Regions from separate parts of the Streptomyces sp. NPDC059696 genome, predicted to be linked through region 1. Evidence: riboswitches for the same ligand, from Rfam matches in the RefSeq annotation. Region 1 holds a riboswitch; each other region holds the start of a gene.
The links. Region 1 has a riboswitch for cyclic di-AMP ahead of ACFV20_RS28290 (transglycosylase family protein). Riboswitches for the same ligand answer to the same signal wherever they lie in the genome.

Region 1 (6,880 bases):
CCGGCTCTCCAAGAACCCCGCGCACCACGACGAACCGGCGCACGCCAAGGGCAAGACGGGGATCCCCGGCGAGCGCAAGGCCGAGCTGATGACGCACCTGCTCAACATCGACCCGCCGGACCACACCCGGCTGCGGCGGCTCGTGTCCAAGGCGTTCACACCCCGCCGGGTCGCCGAGTTCGCGCCACGGGTGCAGGAGCTCACCGACACCCTCATCGACGGCTTCGCGGCCAAGGGCTCCGCCGACCTGATCCACGAGTTCGCCTTCCCGCTCCCCATCTACGCCATCTGCGACCTGCTCGGCGTCCCGCGCGAGGACCAGGACGACTTCCGCGACTGGGCGGGCATGATGATCCGTCACCAGGGCGGGCCCAGGGGCGGTGTGGCGCGGTCGGTGAAGAAGATGCGCGGCTACCTCGCCGACCTCATCCACCGCAAGCGCGAGGCGCTGCCGGCCGAGCCAGCCCCCGGTGAGGACCTCATCTCCGGCCTGATCCGCGCCTCCGACCACGGCGAGCACCTCACCGAGAACGAGGCGGCGGCCATGGCCTTCATCCTGCTGTTCGCCGGTTTCGAGACGACCGTCAACCTGATCGGCAACGGCACCTACGCACTGCTCACCCACCCCGGGCAGCGCGCCCGGCTCCAGGCGTCCCTCGCCGCCGGGGAGAGCGCCCTCCTGGAGACCGGCGTCGAGGAACTCCTCCGCTACGACGGCCCCGTCGAACTCGCCACCTGGCGCTTCGCCACGCAGTCCCTCACCCTCGGCGGGCAGCGCATCGAGGAGGGCGACCCCGTCCTCGTCGTCCTGGCCGCCGCGGACCGGGACCCGGAGCGGTTCGCCGACCCGGACGTGCTGGACCTCTCCCGCCGCGACAACCAGCACCTCGGATACGGCCACGGCATCCACTACTGCCTCGGCGCCCCGCTCGCCCGCCTGGAGGGCCAGACCGCGCTCGCCACGCTCCTCACCCGCCTCCCGGACCTCCGGCTGGCCGCGGATCCGGCCGAGCTGCGGTGGCGCGGCGGTCTCATCATGCGCGGGCTGCGCACTCTGCCGGTGGAATTCGCACCGGCGGCGCCGGCGGCACCGGTAGCCCCGGGCGGACGTGACGAAACATCAGACCTGTGATCTTCACGTGATCTACGCGGCATGAACTTGTGACAAGTGATCGACTGCCGATACGTTCACCCATCAACGCGGCGGGGAATCACGCCGCGTCGGTCACTGCTGTCTCGCGAAAGGTCTCCGTATGCTCTCCGGGAACGGTCGGCACCGTCGCCCCCGCCAGGCTCCGGCTCTCCTCGTGGCGGCCGGAGTGACCGGCTCCGCCATCGCGATCCCCCTCCTCGGGGCCTCCGGCGCCAGCGCGGCCGACGGCACGACCTGGGACCGGGTCGCGGACTGCGAGACCGGCGGCGCGTGGAGCCAGAACAGCGGCAACGGCTACTACGGCGGTCTGCAGTTGTCCCAGGAGGACTGGGAGAACCACGGCGGTCTCGACTACGCCGCGAGCGCCGACCTGGCCAGCCGCTCCCAGCAGATAGCCGTGGCCGAGAGAGTCCTCGCCGACCAGGGGGTCGGCGCGTGGCGCACCTGCGGCCTGCTCTCCGGCCTGGAGCAGGGCAAGGGGACGGGGTCATCCGAATCATCGGACTCGTCCGACTCGTCCGACTCGTCCGGCGAAGTGGACTCGCCCGGTTTGCTCGACTCGCTCGGTTCGTCCCCTTCGGGCGACGCGTCCCCGTCCCCCTCGTCGTCGGCTGACGGGTCGTCGGACGCGAAGGGCAAGGGCGCCGATCCGGACAAGTCGCCCGAATCAGGATCGTCGCAGGGCCGCCAGTCCGACGACTCCTCGCCGGCCCCCTCCGAGAGTGGCGCGTCCGACACGTCGCGGTCCGCGGGCGGCTCCTCGAAGTCGGCCGACACCGGCTCCGGTCGCCACCGCGGCCCCAGCGCCGACGAGACGCAGGGCGCCGAGGACGGCCGTACGGGTGAGTCGGCGGGACGTCACGCCTCGCGCGGTGACGACAGCTCCCGTGAGGCCTCCGAGGGTGCCTACATCGTGGGTGTCGGCGACAGCCTCTGGTCCATCGCCGACTCCCTTGAGGTCAGCGGCGGATGGCACGCGCTCTACGAGGGCAACGAGAAGGCCGTCGGCGCCGACCCGGACCTCATCCTCCCCGGTGAGAAGCTCACGGTCGAGGGCGAAGCGGACGAGAAGTAGCGGTTCGGGCAGTGCGGAAACCGGGGCGGAAGTCGCCCCGAAACCGCGCGAGTTAGCGTCCTGATTCGCGACTGATGTCCTGTTTGGGGCCCGTGAGAGATAGATCTCAGAAGCCCTGATCGTCTTTGAAATTCCGTCGATCGCGTGTCTACGGTCGTGACCGCTCGCCACCGCGAGCCCCGGCTGCCGCAACGCCGAATCCTGCCAGCGGCCGCACGGGAACAGTCGTCGCGTCAAGCGCCGTAGGCAGGAGCGGGGGACCCAAGGTAGGTGCCCGACCGGCAGGTTGTGCCGGAAGGGCTTGGGGTGAAGCCGTGTCCCGGGAGGGACGCGGCCGGGCAACTCAACCGGCCCGAACCCGACAGCTCACCTCGCAGGCGTCGGTGAGGGGATCCATCCATGCTGTTTTCCGGCAAGGGCAAGCACCGTCGTCCGTCCAAGGCCACCCGCGCCGCCGCGCTCGCCGGTGTCACCGGTGTCGCCATCGCCGCCCCGCTGATGGCGGCCGGCAACGCCTCCGCCGCCACCGCCTCCGAGTGGGACGCCGTCGCCCAGTGCGAGTCCGGCGGCAACTGGTCCATCAACACCGGCAACGGCTACTACGGCGGTCTGCAGTTCTCCGCCTCCACCTGGGCCGCGTACGGCGGCACCCAGTACGCCTCCACCGCCGACCAGGCCAGCAAGGACCAGCAGATCCAGGTCGCCGAGAAGGTCCTGGCGAGCCAGGGCAAGGGCGCCTGGCCGGTCTGCGGCAAGGGCCTGTCGAGCGCCGGCTACACCGGCAGCGGTTCCTCCAGCGACTCCGGCAGCTCCGCGCAGAGCCAGCAGAGCCAGCAGAGCACCGAGTCCCGCGAGACCCAGGAGCAGCCGGCCTCCCGCTCCGACGAGCGCCCGGCGGCCAAGAAGACCGTCACCACCCCGACCGGCAAGAAGGTCAAGAAGGGTGACGGCGAGTACAAGGTCGTCAAGGGTGACACCCTCAGCTCGATCGCCGCGGACCAGAAGGTCAAGGGCGGCTGGGAGAAGCTGTTCGAGCTGAACAAGGACATCGTCGAGGACGCCAACCTCATCTACCCGGGCCAGCAGCTGCACCTGAAGTAAGCAGCGGCCCACGCCGGACCCCGCGGGGTCCGGCCCACCCGGACCCCCGGGTCCACGGGCTCCCCGCCCCGGTGCGTCACCCCCCGTACGCACCGGGGCGGGGTTTTTTCGGCAACGGGCTTTGTTCCGTTCGGAAACAATTTACGCTCGGTTCTGTCCATGGGGTGGGCGACCCGGTGGCCGATCGCCCCGGGCCGGTTAGGCTCATGTCGCGAGCCACCGGGCCCGCACCTCGCCGGGTCCGCGCGACCCGCGTACCGCGTCACATCAAGAAGGAGATGCTCGTGCCGTCCATCGACGTCGTCGTAGCCCGGGAAATCCTGGACTCCCGAGGCAACCCCACGGTCGAGGTCGAGGTCGGCCTCGACGACGGCAGCACCGGTCGTGCCGCCGTCCCGTCCGGCGCCTCCACGGGCGCCTTCGAGGCCATCGAGCTCCGCGACGGCGACTCGAACCGCTACCTCGGCAAGGGCGTGGAGAAGGCCGTCCTCGCCGTCATCGAGCAGATCGGCCCGGAGCTGGTCGGCTATGACGCCACCGAGCAGCGCCTGATCGACCAGGCGATGTTCGACCTGGACGCCACCGACAACAAGGGCTCCCTCGGCGCCAACGCCATCCTCGGCGTCTCGCTCGCCGTCGCCCACGCCGCCTCCGAGGCCAGCGACCTGCCGCTGTTCCGCTACCTGGGCGGCCCCAACGCGCACCTGCTGCCGGTGCCGATGATGAACATCCTGAACGGCGGCTCGCACGCCGACTCCAACGTGGACATCCAGGAGTTCATGATCGCCCCGATCGGCGCGGAGTCCTTCTCCGAGGCCCTGCGCTGGGGCGCCGAGGTCTACCACACGCTGAAGAAGGTCCTGAAGAGCAAGGGCCTGGCCACCGGCCTCGGCGACGAGGGTGGCTTCGCCCCGAACCTCGGCTCCAACCGCGAGGCCCTCGACCTCATCCTCGAGGCCATCAAGGAAGCCGGCTACACCCCCGGCGAGCAGATCGCCCTGGCCCTCGACGTCGCCGCCTCCGAGTTCTACAAGGACGGCTCCTACACCTTCGAGGGCAAGACCCGCTCCGCCGCCGAGATGACCGAGTACTACGCGGAGCTCGTCGACGCGTACCCGCTCGTCTCCATCGAGGACCCGCTGTTCGAGGACGACTGGGAGGGCTGGAAGACCATCACCGCCAAGCTCGGTGACAAGGTCCAGCTCGTCGGCGACGACCTGTTCGTCACCAACCCCGAGCGCCTCGCCCGCGGCATCGAGGAGGGCGCGGCCAACGCGCTGCTCGTGAAGGTGAACCAGATCGGTTCCCTCACCGAGACCCTGGACGCCGTCGAGCTGGCCCAGCGCAACGGCTTCAAGTGCATGATGTCCCACCGCTCCGGCGAGACCGAGGACGTCACCATCGCCGACCTGGCCGTCGCCACCAACTGCGGCCAGATCAAGACCGGCGCCCCGGCCCGCTCCGAGCGCGTCGCCAAGTACAACCAGCTGCTGCGCATCGAGGAGATCCTCGACGACGCCGCGGTCTACGCCGGCCGCAGCGCCTTCCCGCGGTTTCGCTCTGCGAACCAGTAAGCACGGCAAGGGCTGAACCCGGCGGGTCAAGCCTGAGCCAGTCGTACGTACGTCCCCGTACCCGGTCCCGTACCGTGTCCGGGGACGTACGCGCGTAGGACGGTGGAGCGGGAGGCGGACAGATGGCCGTGAAGGACCGGGACCGGTTCTCCACCGCGACCAGGATCCGGTTGCTCGGAGAGCAGACCGCGGCCCGGGTCTACCGTTCCCAGACCAGGCGCCAGGCCCGCCGCTCGCGGCTGACCGGCCGGGCCGCGCTGCTCGCCCTGGTGATGTGCTCGCTGATCGTGGCCCTGGCCTACCCGATGCGGGAGTACGTCTCGCAGCGCGCCGAGATCGACGACCTGCAGCGCGAACAGCGGCAGGCCCGCGAGCGCGTCGAGCGGCTGCGCGACCTGAAGGCGCGCTGGCAGGACGACGCGTACGCCGAGCAGCAGATCCGGCAGCGGTTGCACTACGTGATGCCGGGGGAGACGGGCTTCATCGTCGTCGACCCGCACGCGGCGCGGCAGTCGCGCACCGACCTGGGGGCGGCCGACCGCCCCTGGTACACCAACGTCTGGGACGGGGTCGACAAGGCCGACGCCGCCGACCGGTGACCCGAGCCCCAGCCAGTGACCTGAACCCAGAGAAAGACAGCCTGAAGACAGTCATGGAAACGCCCCCGCCGACCACCCCGCGCACCGAGCCGACCGACGCCGACGTCGAGGCCTTCAAGCAGCAGCTCGGTCGGCCCCCGCGCGGCCTGCGCGCGATCGCGCACCGCTGCCCGTGCGGACAGCCCGACGTCGTCGAGACGGCCCCCCGCCTGCCCGACGGCACGCCCTTCCCCACGCTGTACTACCTGACGTGCCCGAAGGCGAACTCGGCCATCGGCACGCTGGAGGCCAACGGCGTGATGAAGGAGATGACCGAGCGGCTCGGCTCGGACCCGGAGCTGGCCGCCGCCTACCGTGCCGCGCACGAGGACTACATCCGGCGCCGTGACGAGATCGAGGAGCTGAAGAACTTCCCGAGCGCGGGCGGCATGCCGGACCGGGTGAAGTGCCTGCACGTCCTGGTGGCGCACTCGCTGGCCGCGGGGCCGGGGGTGAACCCGCTGGGCGACGAGGCGCTGGCGATGCTGCCGGAGTGGTGGCGCAAGGGCACCTGTGTGACGACCGCCGAGGAGGACGCCCAGTGACCCGTGTCGCCGCCGTGGACTGCGGTACGAACTCCATCCGGCTGCTGGTCGCCGAGGCCGACCCGCGGACGGGAGAGCTGACCGACCTGGACCGCCGGATGATGGTCGTGCGGCTCGGGCAGGGCGTCGACCGCACCGGCCGGCTCGCCCCCGAGGCGCTGGAGCGGACCTTCGCGGCGTGCCGCGAGTACGCCGCGATCATCAAGGAGCACGGCGCCGAGCGGCTGCGGTTCGTGGCGACGTCGGCCTCCCGGGACGCCGAGAACCGGGACGAGTTCGTCCGCGGCGTGCTGGACATCCTGGGCGTGGAGCCCGAGGTGATCACCGGGGACCAGGAGGCCGAGTTCTCCTTCACCGGCGCCACCAAGGAGCTCGCCGGGGACGACCGCCTCCCCAGGCCTTACCTGGTCGTGGACATCGGCGGCGGCTCGACCGAGTTCGTCGTGGGCGACGACCACGTCCGGGCGGCCCGTTCGGTGGACGTCGGCTGTGTCCGCATGACCGAGCGGCACCTGGTCCGGGACGGCGTGGTGAGCGACCCGCCCTCCGAGGAGCGGATCGCGGCGATGCGGGCCGACATCGAGGCGGCCCTCGACCTGGCCGAGCAGACGGTTCCGCTGCGCGAGGCGCGCACCCTGGTGGGCCTGGCCGGCTCCGTGACGACGGTGTCGGCGATCGCGCAGGGGCTGCCGGGGTACGACTCGCAGGCCATCCACCACTCCCGCGTCTCCTACGACCGGGTCCGCGAGATCACCGAGTGGCTGCTGCGCTCCACGCACGCCGAGCGGGCGGCC
Region 2 (6,880 bases), on a different contig from region 1:
CGACCTGGGCGGTGCCGTCCACGGTCACGGACGTCGTGTCGTCGACCGCCTTCAGGGCCTCCTCGGCGAAGTCCTTCGGGGTGGCCGGCGGCTGCTGGTCCTTGCCGCGCTCCGGGCTCTCGGCGGAGGTGCCGTGGTAGACCTCGTTGGACTTGCTGTCGTAGCCCCAGACGTCCTTGCCGTTGTGGACGACGCTGTACTCGGCGGCCTTCTCCAGCAGGGACAGCTTCTGCCGGTCCGGGCCGTCGACGGCGACGCGCAGGGTGTGCGTGCCGGAGGCCAGTTCGGTGAGCTTGGCCGACGGGTCGGCCGAGGAGCCGTCCCCGCCCTGGCCCGCGGCGCCGGACAGCAGGCCGGACTCCAGGCCGCCGAGGTTCGGCAGACCGAGGTCCGTGCTGATCTTCACCGTGCCGGACAGCTGCTGCACGTCCGACTTCGCGATCTTCTCGATGAGCTGCTGTGCCGTGATCTTCGGGAGGTCGGGGTCGCCGGAGTCGGCGAGGGCGGGCACCAGCCCGATCGTCGCGGCCGCCACCCCCACCACCGTGACCGGGACGATGTACCGCGCGGCCTTCTGCCGCCCGGAGCGCTGCTCGTCGACCTCTCCGGCGGTCGTGCTGTCGTCGGATGCGTACGGTGCCATGTGTGCCCTACCTCCGTGGTCGGCGGCGGCTGTCCGTGTCGTCCACGCACTCGTCCCTGAGCCGCCATTCTCACCCGAACAGGTGAGGAGTGGTGTTCTTCCGTGCATCCATCTGACCAAATCGGCCAGGGAGATACGTCAGACCCCGGACTCAACTGCGCCTACTGCTGGGGTATGACACGCAGGGGCGGCTTCTCCCCCGACCCGTAGGGGGCGTACGGGCAGGACGCGCTAGCCGGCCCGGTGCACCACCGCGTCGCACAGCTCCAGGAGCGCCGTCTTCGCGGTGCACTCCGGCAGCGGTGCCAGCGCCGAACGGGCGTCCTGGGCATAGCGGACGGTGTCCCGGCGGGCCTGCTCCAGGGCCGGGTGGGCACGCAGCAGGCGCAGGGCCTCGGAGTGCCGGTCGTCGTCGGTGAGGTCGGAGTCGAGCAGCTCGCACAGGGCGAGGTCCTCGGCGAGCCCGAGCCGGGCCGCGCGCTCCCGCAGCCGCAGCACCGGCAGGGTGGGGATGCCCTCGCGCAGGTCGGTGCCGGGGGTCTTGCCGGACTCGTGGGAGTCGGAGGCGATGTCGAGGACGTCGTCCGCGAGCTGGAAGGCGACGCCGAGCCGCTCGCCGTACTGGGTCAGCACGTCCACGACGGTGTCGTCGGCGCCGGACATCATCGCGCCGAACCGGCACGACACGGCGATCAGCGAGCCGGTCTTGCCGCCCAGCACGTCCAGGTAGTGCTCGACCGGGTCCCGGCCGTCCTGCGGTCCGGCCGTCTCCAGGATCTGGCCGGTCACCAGGCGCTCGAACGCCTCGGCCTGCACCCGCACGGCCTCCGGGCCGAGGTCGGCCAGGATGTGCGAGGCGCGGGCGAAGAGGAAGTCGCCGGTGAGGACCGCGACGGAGTTGCCCCAGCGGGTGTTCGCGCTCGCGACGCCGCGGCGCACGGCGGCCTCGTCCATGACGTCGTCGTGGTACAGCGTGGCGAGGTGGGTCAGCTCCACGACGACGGCCGACGGCACGATCCCGGGCGCGTGGCGGTCGCCGAACTGGGCGGAGAGCATCACGAGCAGCGGGCGGAACCGCTTGCCGCCGGCCCGCACCAGATGCTGGGCGGCCTCCGTGATGAAGGGCACCGCGCTCTTGGTGGCCTCGAGCAAGCCTTCCTCGACAGCCGCCAGCCCGGCCTGGACGTCGGCTTCCAGATCCTGGTCCCGCACGCTCAGCCCGAACGGCCCGACGTCGGTCACGAGGGGTCTCCTGTCTGCTGTGTCTGCCGGTGATTACGCGGATTGTCGATAGGTCGCCGCTCTCACTCGAGTCAGCGTATCCGGTCACGTTTCGATCACCGCCAGCGCCCATGGTTACAGGCCGGGTGGTATCCGATCACGACCGCTATGTTTTCGATCAACCTATAAGAACAGATATTTATCGACTTACCCAGGGGTAGCGAACTATGCACGATTTGCCGTGATGAGTCGGTGAATTCCCGTTGGCGGAAATTGCCCTCTGGGCTCGTGATCAGTGAGGTCAATCACTTCTCCCCCTGCTCCACCCCTGCCCGGCGACGACCCGTACCACCGTGCCCCGAAAGCCAGTTGAAGCTTGACTCCCGCAAAGGATCAAGCGACTCAAACCGCCCCGACCAAGGTCAACCGCGCGATATGTGATTGAGGCGCTTGTTCCCGACATGTGCTCTCGCATACGTTCCGGCCCTGTCCGGCGGACGCCTAATCCTGCCGCCGCCCGGACTCCCGACTGAACCGACTCACTCACGCGTGGCAGGAGCGGGGGACCCAGGTAAGTCGCCGGTCCGCACAGCGGCCCGGCTCGGGGTGAAGCCGCGTACGGCACACAGCGCCGTGCGCGGCCGGGCACCTCCCGGCCCGAACCCGACAGCTCACCTCGCAGGCGCCGGAGAGGAACATCGCCATGGCCGGACGAGGCAAGCACCGTCGCCCCAGAACCAACCCGCTCACCCGAGGCATCGTCGCCGTCGGTACCGGTGGAGCCGCACTCACCCTTCCGCTCCTCGGAGCCACGCACGCGAGCGCCGCCGAGCCCCAGAGCGCCCCCGCCGTGCAGTCCGTGAAGCAGGCGGCCCAGCCCGCCAAGTCCCTCACGTACACCGTGGTCAAGGGCGACTCGCTCGCCCGCATCGCCGATAAGTACGACGTATCGGGCGGCTGGAAGCAGCTCTACAAGGACAACCGTGCCGCCGTCGGCGGCAACCCCAAGCTGATCCACCCGGGTCTGAAGCTGACGGTGAAGACCGCGAAGGCGGACGCCCCGAAGAAGACGGCGACCAAGTCGTCGGCCCCCGCCAAGCCGGCCGCCAAGCCCGCCGGCGGGGTCGCGCAGGCCACCCAGGCGTCCGCGAAGACCTACGCGAACAACCTCGACGGATGGATCCGCGAGTCGCTGGACATCATGGCGCAGCAGGGGATCCCGGGCTCCTACGACGGCATCTACCGCAACGTCATGCGCGAGTCGTCCGGCAACCCCCAGGCGATCAACAACTGGGACTCCAACGCCGCCGCGGGCACCCCGTCCAAGGGCCTGCTCCAGGTGATCGACCCGACGTTCGCCGCCTACCACGTGCCCGGCACCTCCTTCGACCCGTACGACCCGGTCGCCAACATCACGGCGGCCTGCAACTACGCGGCCGACCGCTACGGCTCGATCGACAACGTCAACGGCCCGTACTGAGCCGCCCCGCCCAGCAGTCGCTCGAGGACGACGGCGATGCCGTCGTCCTCGTTCGACAGGGTGACCTCGTCGGCCACGGCCTTGAGTTCGGGATGGGCGTTGGCCATCGCGACGCCGTGGCCGGCCCAGTCGAACATCGGGATGTCGTTGGGCATGTCGCCGAAGGCGATGGTGTCCGCCGGCCGCAGCCCCAGATGCTCGGCGGCCAGGGCCAGGCCGGTCGCCTTGGTGATCCCGCACGGCTGGAGCTCGACCGTGCCCGGTCCCGACATCGTCACCGTGGCCAGTGAGCCGACCACCGAGCGGGCCGTCGCCGCCAACTCGTCATCCGTCAGGAAGGGGTGCCGCAGCAGCACCTTGCTGATGGGCTCGCCCCACAGCTCCTCTCGCCGGTCGACCCGGACCGCGGGCAGCGTCGGGTGCGGCATCAGATAGCCCGGCTCGATCAGCGTGAGGCCGTCGACCCCGTCCTGGTCGACCGCCGCGTACACCTGTCCCACCTCGGCCTCGATCTTGCCGAGGGCGGTCTCCGCCAACTCCCGGTCCAGGGTGATGGACCACAGCAGCCGGTCCGCGCCGGCGTCGTACACCTGCGCGCCCTGCCCGCACACCGCGAGCCCCGTGCAGCCGAGGTCGTCCAGGAGCGGCCGCACTCTCGGCGCCGGCCGGCCCGTCACCACGAGGTGCTGCGCACCGGCGTCCGCCACCCGCGCGAGGACGGCGAGGGACCGGTCGGACAGGGTGTCGTCGCCGCGCAGCAGCGTCCCGTCCAGATCGGTGGCGATGAGTGAATATGCGAGGGGTGCGGCCATGATCAGAGAATACGGACAGTGCGGCCCTTCGTTTCATCGCACGGCGAACGCCGATCACCGCACGGCGGACGCCGATCACCGCACGGCGGACGCCGATCACCGCACGGCGGACGCCGATTGCCCGGTTGAAGGCCTCTGCACCGATTGGCAACAACATGCTCCGCTACCTACCCGTGGGGCCGCATAGAGCGGTACCTTCCATGTGTCCAGGGGGGACTTGATCGGGGGGTCGGGTTGAGCAGTGGGCGCATTCGCGTGGCCGGGCCCGGGGAGCTCGGCGAAGGGGAGAGGGAGCGCTGGCGTGCGCTGCGCGCCGCCTCGGAGGCACCGCGCAACCCTTTCATGGAGCCGGAGTTCACCGAGGCCGTCGGTCTGGTCAGGCCGGGGGCACGGATCGCGGTGGTGTACGAGGGGGCGGAGCCGGCCGGATTCCTGCCCTATGAGCGGGGCCCGTTGGGCCAGGGCCGGGCGATCGGCCTGGGCGTCTCGGACGCGCAGGGCGCCATCCTGCGGCCGGGCCTGGACGTGGAGACGGGCGAACTGCTGAAGGCCTGCTCCCTGTCGAGCTTCGCCTTCGACAACTTGGAGGCCGAGCAGCGGCTGTTCGTCCGGTACGCGGCCGAGGAGTACGCCACCTACGTCATCGACGTGGAGAAGGGCTACGAGACGTACGAGTCGGTGCTGCGCGCGCAGTCGCCGAAGTTCCTGAAGACCACGCTGGCCAAGGAGCGCAGGCTGGGCCGGCAGGCCGGTGAGCTGCGGTTCGTCTTCGACGAACGCGAGCCTGCCGCGCTGCGCACGCTCATGGAGTGGAAGTCCGCGCAGTACCGCAGGACCGGCCGCCGGGACCGGTTCGCCCAAGAGTGGATCACCCGGCTCGTCGGGCGGCTGGCCGAGACCCGGGCCACGGAGTGCAGCGGCACACTGTCCGTGCTGTACGCCGGTGAGCGGCCCGTCGCCGCGCACTTCGGACTGCGCTCGGCCTCCGTGCTGGCCTGCTGGTTCCCGGCCTACGACCCGGAGTTCGCGAAGTTCTCGCCGGGTCTGGTGCTGCACCTGCGGATGGCGGAGGCGGCGGCCGCCGCCGGCATCGGCACGCTCGACCTGGGGCGGGGTGCGGCCGAGTACAAGGACGCGCTGAAGACGGGTGAACTTCCCGTGTACGAGGGCGCGGTGACCCGCCCGGGGGTCGGCGCGGCACTGCACTGGCTGAGCCGCGAACCGGCGCGCCGCGCGCACAGTTTCGTGCGCAGCAGGCCGCGGCTCGCGTCGCTGGCCGCGCGGACGCTGAAGGGCGCGGCCCGGCTGCGCCGCACCTGAGACACGACCTGACACACGAGGGGGGTGGGCGCATGGCCCGTTCGGTGCGTGCGCGGGAGGAGATACGGCGGTTCCTGGACATCGGGGCGGTCCAGGTCGCCGAGCTGGACCTCGACGGTGACGAGGCGGTGCTCAGACCCGGCCCGGGGGGTCCGCCCGTGACGCACGGAGAGGTGTTCGTGCTGGTCAGGAGGGGCGGCCGGCCCGTGGGCACGCTGCTCGGGCGGGTGCCGGAGGGGGCGGATCCGAAGGCCGTGCTGGCACGACGGGCGCAGGCGGAGTGCGGGCCGGCGGTCTTCGGCGGGCCCGGGGAACCGCCGTCCACGACCGTCGTCGTCGCGACCCGGGAGCGGGCCGGGCAACTGGCCCGTGCGCTGGACTCGCTGCTGGCACAGGACCATCCCCGCTTCGGGATCGTCGTCGTCGACAACGCGCCCGTCACGAGCGAGACCCGGGAGCTGGTCGAGCGGAAGTACGCCGAGCGCGTGCGGTACGTCTGTGAGCCCGTTCCGGGGCTCGCAGCCGCCCACAACGCCGGGCTGGACGCGGTCGACGGCGAGGTGGTCGCCTTCACCGACGACGACGTGGTCGCCGATCCGCGCTGGCTGACCGAGCTGACCGCGCCCTTCGCCGCCGACCCCGGGCTCGGGTGCGCCACCGGGCTGATCCTGCCCGCGCGGCTGACCACCCCGGCCCAGGTGCTGCTGGAGAGCCACGGCGGCTTCGCGAAAGGCTTCACTCCAAGGACGTACGACCCGGCGCACCCGCCGGGCGACGAGCCGCTGTTCCCGTTCACGGCGGGACGGTTCGGCTCGGGCGCGAACATGGCGTTCCGCACCGCGGTGCTGCGGTCCGTCGGCGGTTTCGACCCGGCCACCGGGGCCGGCACGGCAGCCCGGGGCGGTGACGACCTCTACGGCTTCGTGCGCGTCCTGGCGCAGGGCCACCGGCTGCATTACACGCCGTACGCGCTGGTGTGGCACCACCACCGGGAGACGTGGCGGGATCTGGAGACCCAGGCCTACGGCTACGGCGCCGGGCTGACCGCCTACCTCACCGCGGTGCTCGTGAACCGGCCCGCGCTGCTGCCCGCGTTCCTCGCGCGGCTGCCCCGCGGCCTCGCCCACGCCCGCACGCTGACGGCGGTGCGCGCGACGGACGGGGCGGGCGGCCCGGGCACGCCGGGCGACCACGACGCGCGGACGCATCCCTGGCCGCGGCGGCTGTCGCGCTTGCAGCGCCGGGGGATGGTCTACGGGCCTGTCGGCTATCTGCGGGCGCGGTACGCGCTGCGCGCGGCGGTTCGGGAGAAGACGGCTCAGCGGGAGGAGACCGCTCAGGGGGAGCAGACCGCTCGGCGGGAGGAGACCGCTCAGCAGGCGAAGACCCCTCAGGGGGAGCAGA
Region 3 (6,880 bases), on a different contig from region 1:
AGCGCGTGGGACAGGGCCGTGTGGAAGTCGGCCGCGGAGGCCGCCGTGGTGAGGTCCTGCGGAGGGTGCGGCCTGAGGCCCTCGGCCAGGCACGCGTCGTACGTCAGCAGGCCGAGTGACTCGGAGTTGCCGAGGATCGCCACCCTGGGCCCGGCGGGCAGGGGCTGGCGGGCGAGGAGCAGGCCCGCGTCGACCAGCTCGGTGATGGTGTCGACGCGGATGACACCGGCCTGCCGCAGCAGCGCCGACACGGTCGCGTGCGGAAGCCGGGTCGCCCGCACGGCGTGCCCCTGGGGAGCGGCGCCGTGGCGTGCGCCCTGGACGACGACCAGGGGCTTGGCGGCGGCCGTACGGCGGGCGAGACGGGTGAACTTGCGGGGGTTGCCGATGGACTCCAGGTACATGAGGACGACGTCGGTGTCGGGGTCCTCGTACCAGTACTGCAGGACATCGTTGCCGGAGACGTCGGCGCGGTTGCCGGAGGAGACGAAGGTGGAGACGCCGGTGACGCCCGTGACGCCGCCGCCGCGCCGGTGCAGCCGGGACAGCAGGGCGACGCCGATGGCGCCGGACTGGGCGAACAGGCCGATCCGGCCCGGGCGCGGCACCTCGGGGGCGAGGGAGGCGTTGAGGCGTACCCGGGGTGAGGTGTTGATGATGCCGAAGGCGTTGGGGCCGATGATCCGCATGCCGTACGTACGCGCGTGCCGCACCAGGGCGCGCTGGCGTTCGCGCCCCTCGGGGCCGCTCTCGGCGTACCCGGCGGACACCACGACCAGCCCCTGCACGCCGTGTTCGCCGCACTCGGTGACGACCTCGGGGACGTGCTCGGCGGGGACGGCGACGACCGCGAGGTCGACCGGGCCGTCGATGTCCCGCACCGAACGGTGGGCGGGTACGCCGTCGAGCTCCTTGTGCCCCTCGGGGAGGGCCTTGTTCACCGCGTACAGGCGGCCGGTGAAGCCCGCGTCCCGGATGTTGCCCAGGACGCTGCGGCCCACGCCGCCCGGTGTGCGGCCGGCGCCGATGACGGCGACCGAGCCGGGGGCCAGCAGCCGCTGCACCGAGCGTGCCTCGGCGCGGTGTTCGCGCGCGTACTGCACGGCGAGGGAGCGGTCGGTGGGTTCGAGGTCGAACTCCAGACGGACGACGCCGTCCTCGAAGCTGCGCTTCTGGGTGTAGCCGGCGTCCGTGAACACCTTGATCATCTTGGTGTTGGCGGGCAGCACCTCGGCGGCGAAGCGGCGGATGCCGCGCTCGCGGGCGACGGCTCCGATGTGTTCGAGCAGGGCGGAGGCGACCCCGCGGCCCTGGTGGGCGTCCTGCACGAGGAAGGCGACCTCGGCCTCGTCGGCGGGTGCGGACGCGGGCGTTCCGTCTGCGCCGATCCGGTCGTAGCGTACGGTGGCGATGAACTCGCCGCCGACCGTGGCCGCGAGTCCCACCCGGTCCACAAAGTCGTGGTGCGTGAAGCGGTGGACGTCCTTGGCGGACAGGCGAGGGTACGGCGCGAAGAAGCGGTAGTACTTCGACTCGTCGGAGACCTGCTCGTAGAAGCTGACCAGGCGATCGGCGTCATCAACGGTGATGGGCCGGATGCGCGCGGTGCCTCCGTCGCGCAGCACCACGTCGGCTTCCCAGTGGGCGGGATACTCGTGCCGGTCCGGCGAGGTCTGCATGGGCCCCAGAGTACGGCTAGCGCCTGACAACGGCGCGAGGCAGTCTGTGGAGGGCGTCAGTCGGGTCGAGGCCGCGATCCGACGGCACCTTCCGGAGCGGAACGACAGGACCGCTCCGGGTGGGCTTCACCATATGGGAAACTGGTCTAGACAACCCTGAACACCGAAGGGCAGCAACACATGGCTGAGCGCCGCGTCAACGTCGGCTGGGCCGAGGGCCTCCACGCCCGCCCCGCCTCCATCTTCGTCCGAGCCGCCACGGCCGCAGGCGTCCCGGTGACGATCGCCAAGGCTGACGGCAACCCCGTCAACGCGGCCTCGATGCTGGCCGTCCTGGGCCTCGGCGCCCAGGGGGGCGAGGAGATCGTCCTCGCCTCCGACGCCGAGGGCGCGGACGCCGCCCTCGACCGGCTGGCGAAGCTGGTCTCCGAGGGTCTCGAGGAACTGCCCGAGACCGTCTGATTTCCCCGGCGCCCGATCCGGCGCACAGTGAAGGGCTCGTCCGAATTCACCGGGCGGGCCCTTCGCCATTGGCGATCGTCAGGGAGAAGCGATTTCCGCGGCCAGGCAGCGGAAATTAATCCCACGAGAACACACGTCGAAGAACTCGGGGAATTTCCCCCTCTTTGTATACGGCCGCCGTGTTAATGCCGCAGGCTCTCCGTGTTTACGGCATGTTGCGATTTCCTCACGCGATCGGCCCGTTCCGCCGCGGGGCCGATCCGCAGGCGGTGCGCTCCGGTCGCGCGCTCGATGTGCAGCGCCGTGACCGCCCGCGCGCGCTCGCCGTCCCCACGCGCCACCGCGTCCACGATCGCGCCGTGCTCCGTCCAGGACTCCACCGGGCTGAGCGGCGCCTCCACGGCGTACATCCACGTGATCTTGTGGCGGAGCTGGGTGAGCATCGAGGTCAGGGCGGGGCTGCCGGAGGCCTGGGCGAGCGTCTCGTGGAACCACACGCCCAGGGAGCGCAGGTCGTCGCTGGTGCCGCGACGGGCCCGGTCCTGGCCCAGGCGGACCAGGCCGCGCAGGACCTTCAGATGCGCCTCGGTGCGGCGCTGGGCGGCTCGGGCCGCACCGAGCGGCTCCAGGAGCATCCGCATCTCCAGCAGGTCGGCCGCCTCCTGCTCGGTGGGTTCGGCCACGCACGCGCCCGCGTGCCGGCGGGTCACCACGAAGCCCTCGGCCTCCAGCGTGCGCAGCGCCTCCCGGACCGGTACCCGCGAGACGCCGTATCGGCGGGCCAGGAGTTCCTCGGTGAGCCGGCTGCCGCGCGCGTGGACCCCCGCGACGATGTCGTCCCGGATGGCGGTGCACACCGAGTGCGCGGGAATACGCATGACCGACCTCCGCTTAATCCCCGTGAAACGCCGGCGAGCGGCGCGTGTTCCGTGACTCTATTGCAATGAGCCGGAATTTCCGACGGCCAGCGGGAATCCATGGATATTTTTTGGACAGCGGACATCCGAGGAGCCGCCCGGAGGCGACCGGGGTGCCGTCACGCGGTGCGCGAACGCCGAAAGCCCCGGCTCGGGGAGCCGGGGCTTTCGAAAACGGCGACGAGCTTCCGGTCAGAGGCTGACGCCGTGCGAACGGAGGTAGGCGACCGGGTCGATGTCCGAGCCGTACTCGGGGCTCGTACGGGCCTCGAAGTGCAGGTGCGGGCCGGTGACGTTGCCGGTCGCGCCGGACAGGCCGATCTGCTGGCCGGGGGTGACCTTCTGGCCGACCGAGACGCCGATGGACGACAGGTGGCCGTACTGGGTGTACGTGCCGTCGTTCATCTTGATCACGATGTTGTTGCCGTAGGAGCCGCCCCAGCCGGCCTCGACGACCTCGCCCATGCCGACCGCGTGGACGGAGGTGCCGCTGGCGGCGTGGAAGTCCACGCCGGTGTGGCTGCCGGAGGACCACAGACCGCTGCTGGCCTTGTAGGCGGTGGACACGTACGAGCCGGAGATCGGGGCCACGAAGGCGTTGAGGCGCTTGCGCTCGGCCTCGCGGGCGGCGCGCTCCTTGGCCGCACGGGCCTTCTCGGCCGCCTCCTTGGCCCGCTCGGCCACCTCGGCGGCCCGCTTGCGGGCGGCCTCCTCGGCCTTCTGCTTGGCGGCGGCCTCCTCGGCGGCCTGATGCTGCGCGACGGCCTGGGCGTCGATCTGCTGGGCGACGGTGTCGCCCATGGTGACGACCGGGGTGAGACCCGTCTGCTCCGCGCTGGGCTCGGCGGCGAAGGCCGCGGGGGCCGCCACGGTGCCGATCACGCCGGTGGTGGCGAGGGCCGCCACGCCTGCCGCACGGGCGGTGCCGCGCTGGATCCTGCTGGGACGCCGGTGCTTCCCGGTGGCGCGAGTGAACGCCATGTGGTGGCTGATCCTTTCCTTCCCTCTCGCCTACCGGGTTAGCTGACGGGTTCGGAGCAGGAAGGTCTCCTACGGGCTCCCTCGCGGCACGCGCGGGAGTCCGATTCACCCCAGGGACTGCGGTGGGTCCCCGGCTCCCCTGGCTCGCGCCGTACGGGGACTCGGCGATGACTGTCCGGTGCCGCGGGCGCGGCGCACTGCCTGACGAACAGCCCGGACGACGCTAAGCGGCGCCGCTTTCAATTCCCAAACGAATCCCGGCTTTTGTAGCGCATCCCACAGGTCAGACAGGCAACTCCCATACCAATTCGGGCACAAAGGGACCCTGGTGCCTTCAAAGACATCCAGGGCCCCTGCGCGTGCCTGCCGCTCCTCGGCTGCTACTCGGCGGAGACGACGGTGACTTCGCCGATGCCGAGGGCCTCCACGGGGGCCTTGATCTGCGCCGCGTCACCGACGAGGACCGTCACCAGGCGGTCCACCGGGAAGGCGCTGACGGCCGCCGCGGTGGCCTCCACGGTGCCGGTCGCAGCGAGCTGCCGGTACAGCGTGGCCTGGTAGTCGTCGGGCAGGTGCTGCTCGACCTGGTCGGCCAGCGTGCTCGCGACGGCCGCCGCCGTCTCGTACTTGAGCGGCGCCACGCCGACCAGGTTCTGCACGGCGACGTCCCGTTCGGCGTCGGTCAGGCCCTCCGCGGCCAGGGTGCGCAGCACCGTCCAGAGGTCCTCCAGGGCGGGGCCGGTGTTGGGGGTGTCCACGGACCCGCTGATGGCGAGCAGCGCGGCACCGGTGCCGTCCGGGGCGGACCGGAGGACCTGGCCGAACGCCCGGACGCCGTAGGTGTAGCCCTTCTCCTCGCGCAGGACGCGGTCCAGGCGCGAGGTGAGGGTGCCGCCCAGGCAGTACGTGCCGAGCACCTGCGCCGGCCACACGCGGTCGTGCCGGTCGGGACCGATCCGGCCGATCAGCAGCTGCGTCTGGACGGCGCCGGGGCGGTCCACGATGACGACCCGGCCGGTGTCGTCGGCGGTCACCGGCGGCACCGGCCGCGGCTCCGCCGGGGAGCCCGTCCAGGCGCCCAGCGTGTCCGCGAGCAGGGCGTCGAGGTCGATGCCCGTGAGGTCGCCGACGACCACGGCGGTGGCGGTGGCGGGACGGACGTGCTTCTCGTAGAAGGCGCGTACGGCCGCGGAGTCGATCGCGGCGACGGTCTCCTCGGTGCCCTGCCGCGGCCGCGACATGCGGGAGTCCGCCGGGAACAGCTCCTTGGAGAGCTCCTTCGCGCCGCGGCGCGAGGGGTTGGCCAGCTCGTGCGGGATCTCGTCGAGGCGGTTGTTCACCAGCCGCTCGACCTCGCTGTCGGCGAACGCGGGCGCCCTCAGGGCGTCGGCGATCAGCCCCAGCCCCTTGGCGAGCCGGGAGGCCGGCACCTCCAGGCTGAGCCGGACACCGGGGTGGTCGGCGTGCGCGTCGAGGGTGGCGCCGGCACGCTCCAGCTCGGCCGCGAAGTCCTCGGCGGAGTGCTTGTCGGTGCCCTCGGAGAACGCCCGGGCCATGATCGTGGCCACACCGTCGAGGCCGGCGGGCTCGGCGTCCAGGGGGGCGTCGAGCAGCACCTCCACGGCGACGACCTGCTGGCCGGGGCGGTGGCAGCGCAGCACCGTCAGGCCGTTGCCGAGCGCGCCGCGCTCGGGGGCGGGGAAGGCCCACGGCTTGGCGTCGCCCGCCTGCGGCCGGGGGTGGAAGTCCATCGTGGCGAGCTCGGTCACCGGGCCGCCTCCTCGTTCTCGTCCTGGTCGGCGGGGGTTGCGGGGGCGGTCGGCTCGTAGACGAGGACCGCACGGTTGTCGGGCCGCAGGCGGGCCTTGGCGACCTCCTGGACCTCCTCCGGCGTGATCTCCAGCACGCGCTGGACCGCGGTCAGGGCCAGCTGCGGGTCGCCGAACAGCACGGCGTACCGGCACAGTTCGTCGGCGCGGCCCGCGACCGTGCCGAGCCGGTCCAGCCACTCGCGCTCCAACTGGGCCTGGGCGCGCTCCATCTCCTCGGCCGTGGGGCCCTCCTCGGCGAACCGGGCGAGCTCCTCGTCGATGGCGGTCTCGATGACCGGAACCTCCACGTCACCGGAGGTCTTCACGTCCAGCCACCCCAGGGAGGGCGCCCCGGCGAGCCGCAGCAGGCCGAAGCCGGCCGCCACGGCCGTGCGGTCGCGGCGCACGAGGCGGTTGTAGAGGCGGGAGGACTCGCCGCCGCCGAGGACGGTGAGGGCCAGGTCGACCGCGTCGCACTCCCGCGTGCCGTCGTGCGGCAGGCGGTAGGCGGCCATCAGGGCACGGGCCGGGACCTCCTCCTCGACGACCTCGCGCAGCTGCTCGCCGATGATCTCCGGCAGCGAGCCGTCGCGGGGGGCGGGCTTGCCGTTGTGGCCGGGGATGGAGCCGAAGTACTTCTCGACCCAGGCGAGGGTCTGCTCCGGGTCGATGTCGCCGACCACGGACAGCACGGCGTTGTTCGGCGCGTAGTAGGTGCGGAAGAAGGCGCGCGCGTCCTCCAGCGTCGCCGCGTCCAGGTCGGCCATCGAGCCGATCGGCGTGTGGTGGTACGGGTGGCCCTCCGGGTACATGAGGGCGGTCAGCTTCTCGAAGGCGGTGCCGTACGGGACGTTGTCGTAGCGCTGGCGGCGCTCGTTCTTGACGACGTCGCGCTGGTTCTCCATCGACTCGTCGTCGAGCGCGGTCAGCAGCGAGCCCATGCGGTCGGCCTCGAGCCAGAGGGCGAGCTCCAGCTCGTGGGCGGGCATGGTCTCGAAGTAGTTGGTCCGCTCGAAGCTGGTCGTGCCGT
Region 4 (6,880 bases), on a different contig from region 1:
CGCCGAACGCCCCGGGCCGGAGCGCGCGGAGCCCGGAGCTCAGGGTACGGAAACCGGCCACGGTACCTCCAGGTGGAGTCGGTCAGGCTTTCCATTATGGTCGGCCCCTCCGACATCACGGGATCACAGGGGCCACACCGGGGGCCGGCCGGAGGCGATACTGACCGGTGATTCAGTTACTCGTGTGGCGAAGGAGTCCGTATGGCCGCCCCCCTGCTGTCCCTGACCTGGACCGATCACCTCACGGGACGGCAGGGTTTCCTGGTCGTGGACCGGCTGGTGCGCGGGGTCGCCAGCGGCGGTCTGCGGATGCGGGCCGGCTGCACCCTGGACGAGGTCACCGGCCTGGCCCGCGGCATGACCCTCAAGGAGGCCCTGCACTACGACCCGGCGAACCGGTACGTCCCCCTCGGCGGCGCCAAGGGCGGCATCGACTGCGACCCCCGGGACCCCGAGGCGTACCCGCTGCTGGTGCGCTACCTGCGCGCGATGCGGCCGTACATGGAGAGCTGCTGGACGACGGGCGAGGACCTGGGACTCACCCAGGACCTGGTCGACCGGGCGGCGGCCGAGGCGGGTCTGGTCTCCTCGATCCAGGCCGTGTATCCCCTGCTGGACGACGAGGACGAGGCCCGGGCGCGCCTGCGGGACGCGTTCGCCGTCGAGGTCGACGGCATCGGTCTGGACGAGCTGGTCGGCGGCTGCGGTGTGGCCGAGGCGGCCCTGACCGCCCTGGACCGGGCCGGTGTGCCGCGCACCGGGACGCGGGTGGCTCTCCAGGGTCTCGGCACCATGGGCGGCGCCACCGCGCGCTTCCTCGCCCGCGCGGGGCTCACGGTCGTGGCCGTCGCCGACCTCAAGGGCACCGTCGCCAACGCGGCGGGCCTCGACGTCGAGGCGCTGCTCGCGGCCAGGGACGCCCACGGCACGGTCGACCGCTCCGCGCTGCGCCCCGGCGACCGCGAACTGCCGGGCGAGGCCTGGCTGTCGGCCGACGCGGACGTGCTGATACCGGCCGCCGTGTCGTACGCGATCGACGACGCCAACCAGGAGCGGATCACCGCCCGTTGGGTCGTGGAGGCCGCCAACATGCCCGTGCGCCCGGAGGCGGAGCTGCTGCTGGCCGCGCGCGGGGTGACCGTGCTGCCGGACGTCGTGGTCAACTCGGGTACCAACGCCTGGTGGTGGTGGACGCTGTTCGGGGACGTCGGCGCCGACGCCGAGGAGGCGTTCGCCCACACCCGCCGGTCGATGCGTGCCCTGGTCGAACGGATGCTGGACCGCGCACGCGCCGAGGGGACGACACCGCGGGCCGCCGCCCACGCGATCGCGGCCGACCGGCTGCCGCTGATCGCGGAGCGCTTCGGCTGGTTCCGCTGAGGCAGCCGCCAGGACCCGCGCCGACGTCCGTGGCGGGCCCCGCCGGACCGGCCGGAACACCCCGTCGAGGGGCCGCACGCGCGTGGGTAGGGTGACGGCGTGACGAGAGTCCGGTTGAGTGTGGCCGAGCGGCGCGGGGATCTGCTGCGGGCCGCCATCGAGCAGATCGAGGCGAGGGGTGTGGCGGCGGTCAGGATCGCCGACGTGGCCTCGGCGCTCGGCGTGAGCAACGCGCTGGTCCTCTACCACTTCTCGACGAAGGAGCAGCTGGTCGCCGCGGCGTTCCGGCACGCGGCGGAGGGCGATCTGGCCCATCTGCGCAGGCTGCTGGGCCGCCGTTCGCCCGCACTGCGCCGGCTGCGGTCGGCCGTACGGTGGTACGCCCCGACGGGGCAGGCCAAGGGCTGGCGCCTGTGGATCGAGGGCTGGGCGGCGGCGCTGCGCGACCCGGCGCTGCGGGAGGTCGCCCAGGATCTCGACCGGCAGTGGAAGGCGGCCCTGGCCGAGGTGATCGCGGAGGGTGTGGCGGCGGGTGAGTTCCGCTGTCCGGACCCGGCCGGCACGGCCCTGCGGCTGACCGCTCTCCTCGACGGCCTGGCCGTCCAGTTGACGTCCTACGCCGGGGCGGTGCCGCGCACCCGGGCCCAGCAGTGGGTGGAGGAGGCGCTGGCCCGCGAACTGGGTCTGGCACAGGAGCGGCCGGCTCCCTAGGGGGCTGCGCAAAGCGCCGCCCGCCCCGCGAGGCCCGGCACGCCCTCTCGCCGCGCCGGGCGCGACGTCCCCGCCCGTGCGGGCCGGGCCGGTGTTCCGCCCGGCGCGGCCCGCACGGGCGGGAGCCGCTCTCACGCCACCGCCGCGATCCGCATCCTGATGTCGTCCGGCGACAGCGCGCCCTTGGCCGTCACGTGGTCGCCCGACGACTGCCCGCGCAGCCGGCGCCCGATCCACGGCACCAGGAACTCGCGTGCCCAGGCGACGTTGTCCCGCCGCACGTCGAGCGCACCGCGCGGGGGCGGCGGCGGCCACGCCTGCTCGGGGTCGGCCGGCACGTCGAGGCCGAGCACCTGGCCCGCGCGCAGCGCCACGCGCGTGTGCCCCTCGGGCGACAGGTGCAGCCGGTCGGCGTCCCAGGCCCGGCGGTCCTGCACGCTGCGCAGGGACCACAGGTCGAGCACCGGGCAGCCGTACCGGTCGGCGATGGCCCGCACATGTCCGTTGTACGTGGCGATCTTGCCGCGCAGATGCCTGAGCACGGGCACCCCGCGGGTGTCGAACCCGGTCGTCACCATGACCGTGCCGGACACGGCGGTGAGCTGGGCCAGCGCCCGTTCGAAGCGCTCGGCCACCTCGTCCGGGTCGGTGCCGGGCCGGATGATGTCGTTGCCCCCGGCGCAGAACGAGACGAGGTCGGGGGCCATGTCGACGGCCCGCGGAACCTGGTCCGCCACGATCTGGTCGAGGAGCTTTCCGCGTACGGCGAGATTGGCGTACCGGAAGTCTCCCTCGGGCCTGCGGTCGGCGAGCAGGACGGCGAACCGGTCGGCCCAGCCGACGAATGCCCCGTCGGGGCCGGGATCACCGACGCCCTCGGTGAAGCTGTCCCCCAGCGCCACGTACGACCCGATCACTGCTCTGCTGTCACTCTTCGAATCGTCTGCCACAGCAGCTCATGATTCACCTTTGAATGTGACTTACGCGACCGTAGGAAAGGATTGACGGGCGGTGAGATAAGCCACTCCTCAAGTGTTCGCCAACTCCGGAATACCCCGCTTGTCACGGATGTTTCGGGGTGAGCCGTCAGACCCGGAACCCGCTGATCCGGAAAAGGCCCCGGACGGACCGGCAGGCCATCGGGACGTGCGCACACCGAAGGCCGGACCCGGGGATCGGGGTCCGGCCTTCGGAGGCGTGTCAGGCAGGTGGTCGTGCGGTGGGTCAGCCGACGGAGACGCCGTGCGAGCGCAGGAAGGCGACCGGGTCCACGTCCGAGCCGTAGTCCGGCGTGGTGCGGATCTCGAAGTGCAGGTGCGGTCCGGTCACGTTGCCGGTCGCCCCGGAGAGGCCGACCTGCTGTCCGGCGGTGACGCTCTGGCCGGCCGACACGGAGAGCTGCGACAGGTGGGCGTACTGGGCGTAGTGACCGTCGTTCAGCTTGATGACGACCTGGTTGCCGTAGGCCCCGCCCCAGCCGGCGGAGACGACCGTGCCGGCGCCGACGGCCTTGAGGGACGTGCCGGTCGGGACGACGAAGTCGACACCGGTGTGGTAGCCGCTGGACCACATGCTGCCGGACATGTGGTACGGGGTGCCGACCGCGGCACCGGCCACCGGCAGCGTGTAGCCGGTGGAGTTGCTCTCGGCGGCGGGCTGGGCGGCGGCCGGCTTCGCGGCGCTCTGCGCCTTCGGGGCCGACTCGGCGGCGGAGGGCTTCGGGGCCGAGGTCTTCGGGGCCGAGGTCTTCGGGGCGGCGGGGGCGGAGGCCTTCGGGGCGGTCGCCGCCTTCTTGCCGATCGAGAGCTTCAGGCCCGGGTGGATCAGCGAGGGGTCGGAGCCCACGGCATCACGGTTGTCCGCGTAGAGCTTCTTCCAGCCGCCGCTGACGTTCTGCTGGTCGGCGATCCGGGCGAGGTAATCGCCGGCCTTCACGGTGTAGGTCTGGGCGCCATCGTTCTTTTCGGCGGCCTTTTTCCCGGCGACCGGAGCGGACTGGACGGCCTTTTCCGGAGCCGACTGCGGCGTCGCGGCATGGGCGCCGGCGGCCCCCATGAGCGGCAGGGCGAGGGCGGCTCCACCGGTTCCGGCGACGGCGATGGAGCGGGTGAAACGCTGGGTCTTGGGACGGCGGTGCTTACCCTTCGCGGGCATGGCGAATTCCTCTCCGTCGCCTGCGAGGTGAGCTGTCGGGTGCGGGCTGGAGATGCCCGGCCGCGCCGGGGCGCGGCTTAACCCCAAGCCGTTCCGGGAACCGGAACAGGCGTCTTACCTGTGGGTCCCCCGCTCCTGCCGTGCGTCGGGTCAGTGTGTGCGGGCTCCGGGCGGCGGCAGGATTAGGCGTCCGTCCGGATTGGTGTGGAACGTAAGCGACCGAGACGCAAAGGGACAAGCTTGCGGTTGCGCGTGAGGCCGTTTTTTCCCGACACATGGGCACGTGTGCTGTCACCGAGCGTGGATGACCGATCTCCCGCTTCGCGCAATAACCCTGCTCCGTGCGGGGATTACGTGAACATGGCGACAGCGGATCGTCACGAATATGACGATGGTCACGCGCCCCGATTCCATCTCCTTTACGATCGGGGCACGTTAGGCCTTAGCGGCCGTAATTCCCTATTCGGACAGAACGGCTACTTCCGCTTAAGCCGGACGACCGCGGCGTCCAGGTCTCCGCGCAGGCCGACGCGCAGCCCGTGGTGCAGAAGGAGCGCTCCGCGGTGAACTTCGCCCGTTTCGAGGCATTCGTACGATGCTGCCGGATCGAGGCCGCGCAGCCGGAGCGCCGGCACCGGCTCGCCGTAGCGCTGCGCCTGGAGCCAGGCGAGGACGACCGTCTCGTCGCCGAGGACGTACTGCACGGCGCTCAGCCCGCCCTGCGGGGGCCGCAGCCGGTACAGGTCACCGCGCTGCACCAGGGGCCGGATCTCCTTGTACAGCGCCACCCACTCGCCCGCCTCGGCGAGTTCCGCGGGCGTCCACCCGGTGAGGTCACCGCCGACTCCGAGCACCCCGGCCATGGCGCTGACGAAGCGGAACCGCAGCGAGCTGGCCCGGTGGTTGAGCATGGCGTTCGGGCTGTCCGTGACCCAGGCGGCCATGACCCGGGCCGGATGGATCTGGCTGAAGCCGTGCTGGATGGCGAGCCGGTCCAGGGGGTCGGTGTTGTCGGAGGTCCACACCTGGTCCGTGCGGCTCAGCACACCGAGGTCGATCCGCCCGCCGCCGCCCGAGCACGACTCGAAGGCCACCCCCGGATGGGCGGCCCGCAGCCGGTCCAGCAAGGCGTACAGCCCGTGGACATGGTCGGCCCACAGCCGTTGCGGATAGGCGTCGTCCGGCCATCCGGCATCCGTGAAGCAGCGGTTGAAGTCCCACTTCACGTAGTCGATCGGCGCACCGGAGAGGAGCCCGTCGAGCCGCTCCCACAGATACTCCCGGACATCCTCGCGGGCGAGGTTCAGTACGAGCTGATTGCGGAACTCCGTCCGCTTTCGCCCTGTTTGATACTGAACCCAGTCGGGGTGTTCCCGGTACAGGTCGCTGTCCGGGTTGACCATCTCGGGCTCCACCCAGATCCCGAACTGCATGCCGAGGCCGTGCACATGGTCGGCGAGCGGCTTCAGTCCGCCCGGGAATCGGTCGGGGTTCGGGGTCCAGTCGCCGAGGCCGGCCCGGTCGCTGGTGCGGGCCCCGAACCAGCCGTCGTCGACCACGAACAGTTCGACACCCAGGGCCGCGGCCCGCTCGGCGAGCGCCCGCTGCTGCTCCTCGGAGATGTCGAACTCGGTGGCCTCCCAGGAGTTGAAGAGCACCGGCCGGTCTCGTCCGGCGTCAGGGATCACATGGGTCCGCTGGTAGGCGTGCCAGGCGCGGCTCGCCCCGCCGAAGCCGCCGTCGCTCCAGAGCCCGGCGAAGACGGGGGTCGTGTACGACTCCCCCGTGCCCAGCATCAGCAGGCCGGAGTCGTCGTGGCCGGCCCCGCCGGTGATCTGCACGCGCGCGTCCGGGAGCTGGGCCACGGCGATGCGCCAGGACCCGGACCAGCCCAGGGCGCAGCTGTAGACCTCGCCGTGCTCCTCGGTGGCCTCGGTGTCGAGGGCGACCCACGGCAGGTGCTGGTGGGAGGTGTGGCCGCGACGGCTGCCGATGACCTTCTCGCCGTGGGTGAGGACGGAGCGGGTCAGCCGGGACTCGGCGCCCCAGCGGCCGTGCAGCTGGGAGAGCCGCCAGGTGTCGCGGTCGGGCAGGGTCCAGGTGGCGGAGTCGGCGCGCAGCAGTTCGACGGCCGGTCCCCGGTTGGCCAGCGTCACCCAGCGCTCGACGACGTCCGTCGAGGGGCGCATCCGGTAGTGCAGCGTGATGTCCAGGTCGCCGTCGCGAAAGCGCAGCCGCAGCTCGCCGTCCTCGGCGTCGTGCCCCTGGTAGGCCCACTCGGTGCCCCGCCGCTCGGCCGTGCGTACCGACAGGGCGGGGCGTACGAAGCGGGGGCCGCCTTCGACCGGGTACTCCTCGCGCCCGTCGAGCGGCGATTCGAAGGGCCAGTAGTCCGGCAGCGGCCGCAGGGCGAGGGCCTCGGCGTCGGCCGGGCCGATGCGGGGGCCCCAGTGCAGGTGCAGCAGCTCGTCCCGGTCGGTGACGTGGACGGCGTAGCTGCTGGCCGGCCCGGAGAGCACCCATGTACGACCGTCTTCGGAGATGTCCAGCATCATGCCCTCACAGACTCGAACAAGCCCGACCAGGTGCGACCAGGCGGCAACATCATCGAGTGCCGTGGGGGCTCCGGGCAACG

Region 2: another riboswitch for cyclic di-AMP. It lies ahead of ACFV20_RS02825 (transglycosylase SLT domain-containing protein); the one in region 1 lies ahead of ACFV20_RS28290 (transglycosylase family protein).
Region 3: another riboswitch for cyclic di-AMP. It lies ahead of ACFV20_RS21120 (M23 family metallopeptidase); the one in region 1 lies ahead of ACFV20_RS28290 (transglycosylase family protein).
Region 4: another riboswitch for cyclic di-AMP. It lies ahead of ACFV20_RS10640 (peptidoglycan DD-metalloendopeptidase family protein); the one in region 1 lies ahead of ACFV20_RS28290 (transglycosylase family protein).

The regions. Positions count from the first base shown of each region.
Region 1 is NZ_JBHWFG010000030.1:88,289-95,168, reverse strand. It holds gene ACFV20_RS28300 (cytochrome P450) at 1-1,132, shown strand, start outside; gene ACFV20_RS28295 (transglycosylase family protein) at 1,254-2,228, shown strand; cyclic di-AMP (ydaO/yuaA leader) riboswitch at 2,457-2,623, shown strand; gene ACFV20_RS28290 (transglycosylase family protein) at 2,628-3,329, shown strand; gene eno (phosphopyruvate hydratase) at 3,614-4,903, shown strand; gene ACFV20_RS28280 (septum formation initiator family protein) at 5,026-5,502, shown strand; gene ACFV20_RS28275 (DUF501 domain-containing protein) at 5,556-6,086, shown strand; gene ACFV20_RS28270 (exopolyphosphatase) at 6,083-6,880, shown strand, end outside.
Region 2 is NZ_JBHWFG010000002.1:197,588-204,467, forward strand. It holds gene ACFV20_RS02815 (outer membrane lipoprotein carrier protein LolA) at 1-643, opposite strand, end outside; gene ACFV20_RS02820 (polyprenyl synthetase family protein) at 875-1,885, opposite strand; cyclic di-AMP (ydaO/yuaA leader) riboswitch at 2,387-2,562, shown strand; gene ACFV20_RS02825 (transglycosylase SLT domain-containing protein) at 2,568-3,344, shown strand; gene ACFV20_RS02830 (HAD family hydrolase) at 3,308-4,156, opposite strand; gene ACFV20_RS02835 (GNAT family N-acetyltransferase) at 4,406-5,476, shown strand; gene ACFV20_RS02840 (glycosyltransferase) at 5,509-6,880, shown strand, end outside.
Region 3 is NZ_JBHWFG010000018.1:113,476-120,355, reverse strand. It holds gene ACFV20_RS21135 (GNAT family N-acetyltransferase) at 1-1,679, opposite strand, end outside; gene ACFV20_RS21130 (HPr family phosphocarrier protein) at 1,860-2,141, shown strand; gene ACFV20_RS21125 (GntR family transcriptional regulator) at 2,324-3,019, opposite strand; gene ACFV20_RS21120 (M23 family metallopeptidase) at 3,251-4,039, opposite strand; cyclic di-AMP (ydaO/yuaA leader) riboswitch at 4,052-4,216, opposite strand; gene ACFV20_RS21115 (M16 family metallopeptidase) at 4,420-5,808, opposite strand; gene ACFV20_RS21110 (M16 family metallopeptidase) at 5,805-6,880, opposite strand, start outside.
Region 4 is NZ_JBHWFG010000007.1:272,139-279,018, reverse strand. It holds gene ACFV20_RS10660 (MBL fold metallo-hydrolase) at 1-61, opposite strand, end outside; gene ACFV20_RS10655 (Glu/Leu/Phe/Val dehydrogenase dimerization domain-containing protein) at 202-1,380, shown strand; gene ACFV20_RS10650 (TetR/AcrR family transcriptional regulator) at 1,480-2,091, shown strand; gene ACFV20_RS10645 (SGNH/GDSL hydrolase family protein) at 2,223-3,008, opposite strand; gene ACFV20_RS10640 (peptidoglycan DD-metalloendopeptidase family protein) at 3,316-4,245, opposite strand; cyclic di-AMP (ydaO/yuaA leader) riboswitch at 4,250-4,406, opposite strand; gene ACFV20_RS10635 (alpha-galactosidase) at 4,722-6,797, opposite strand.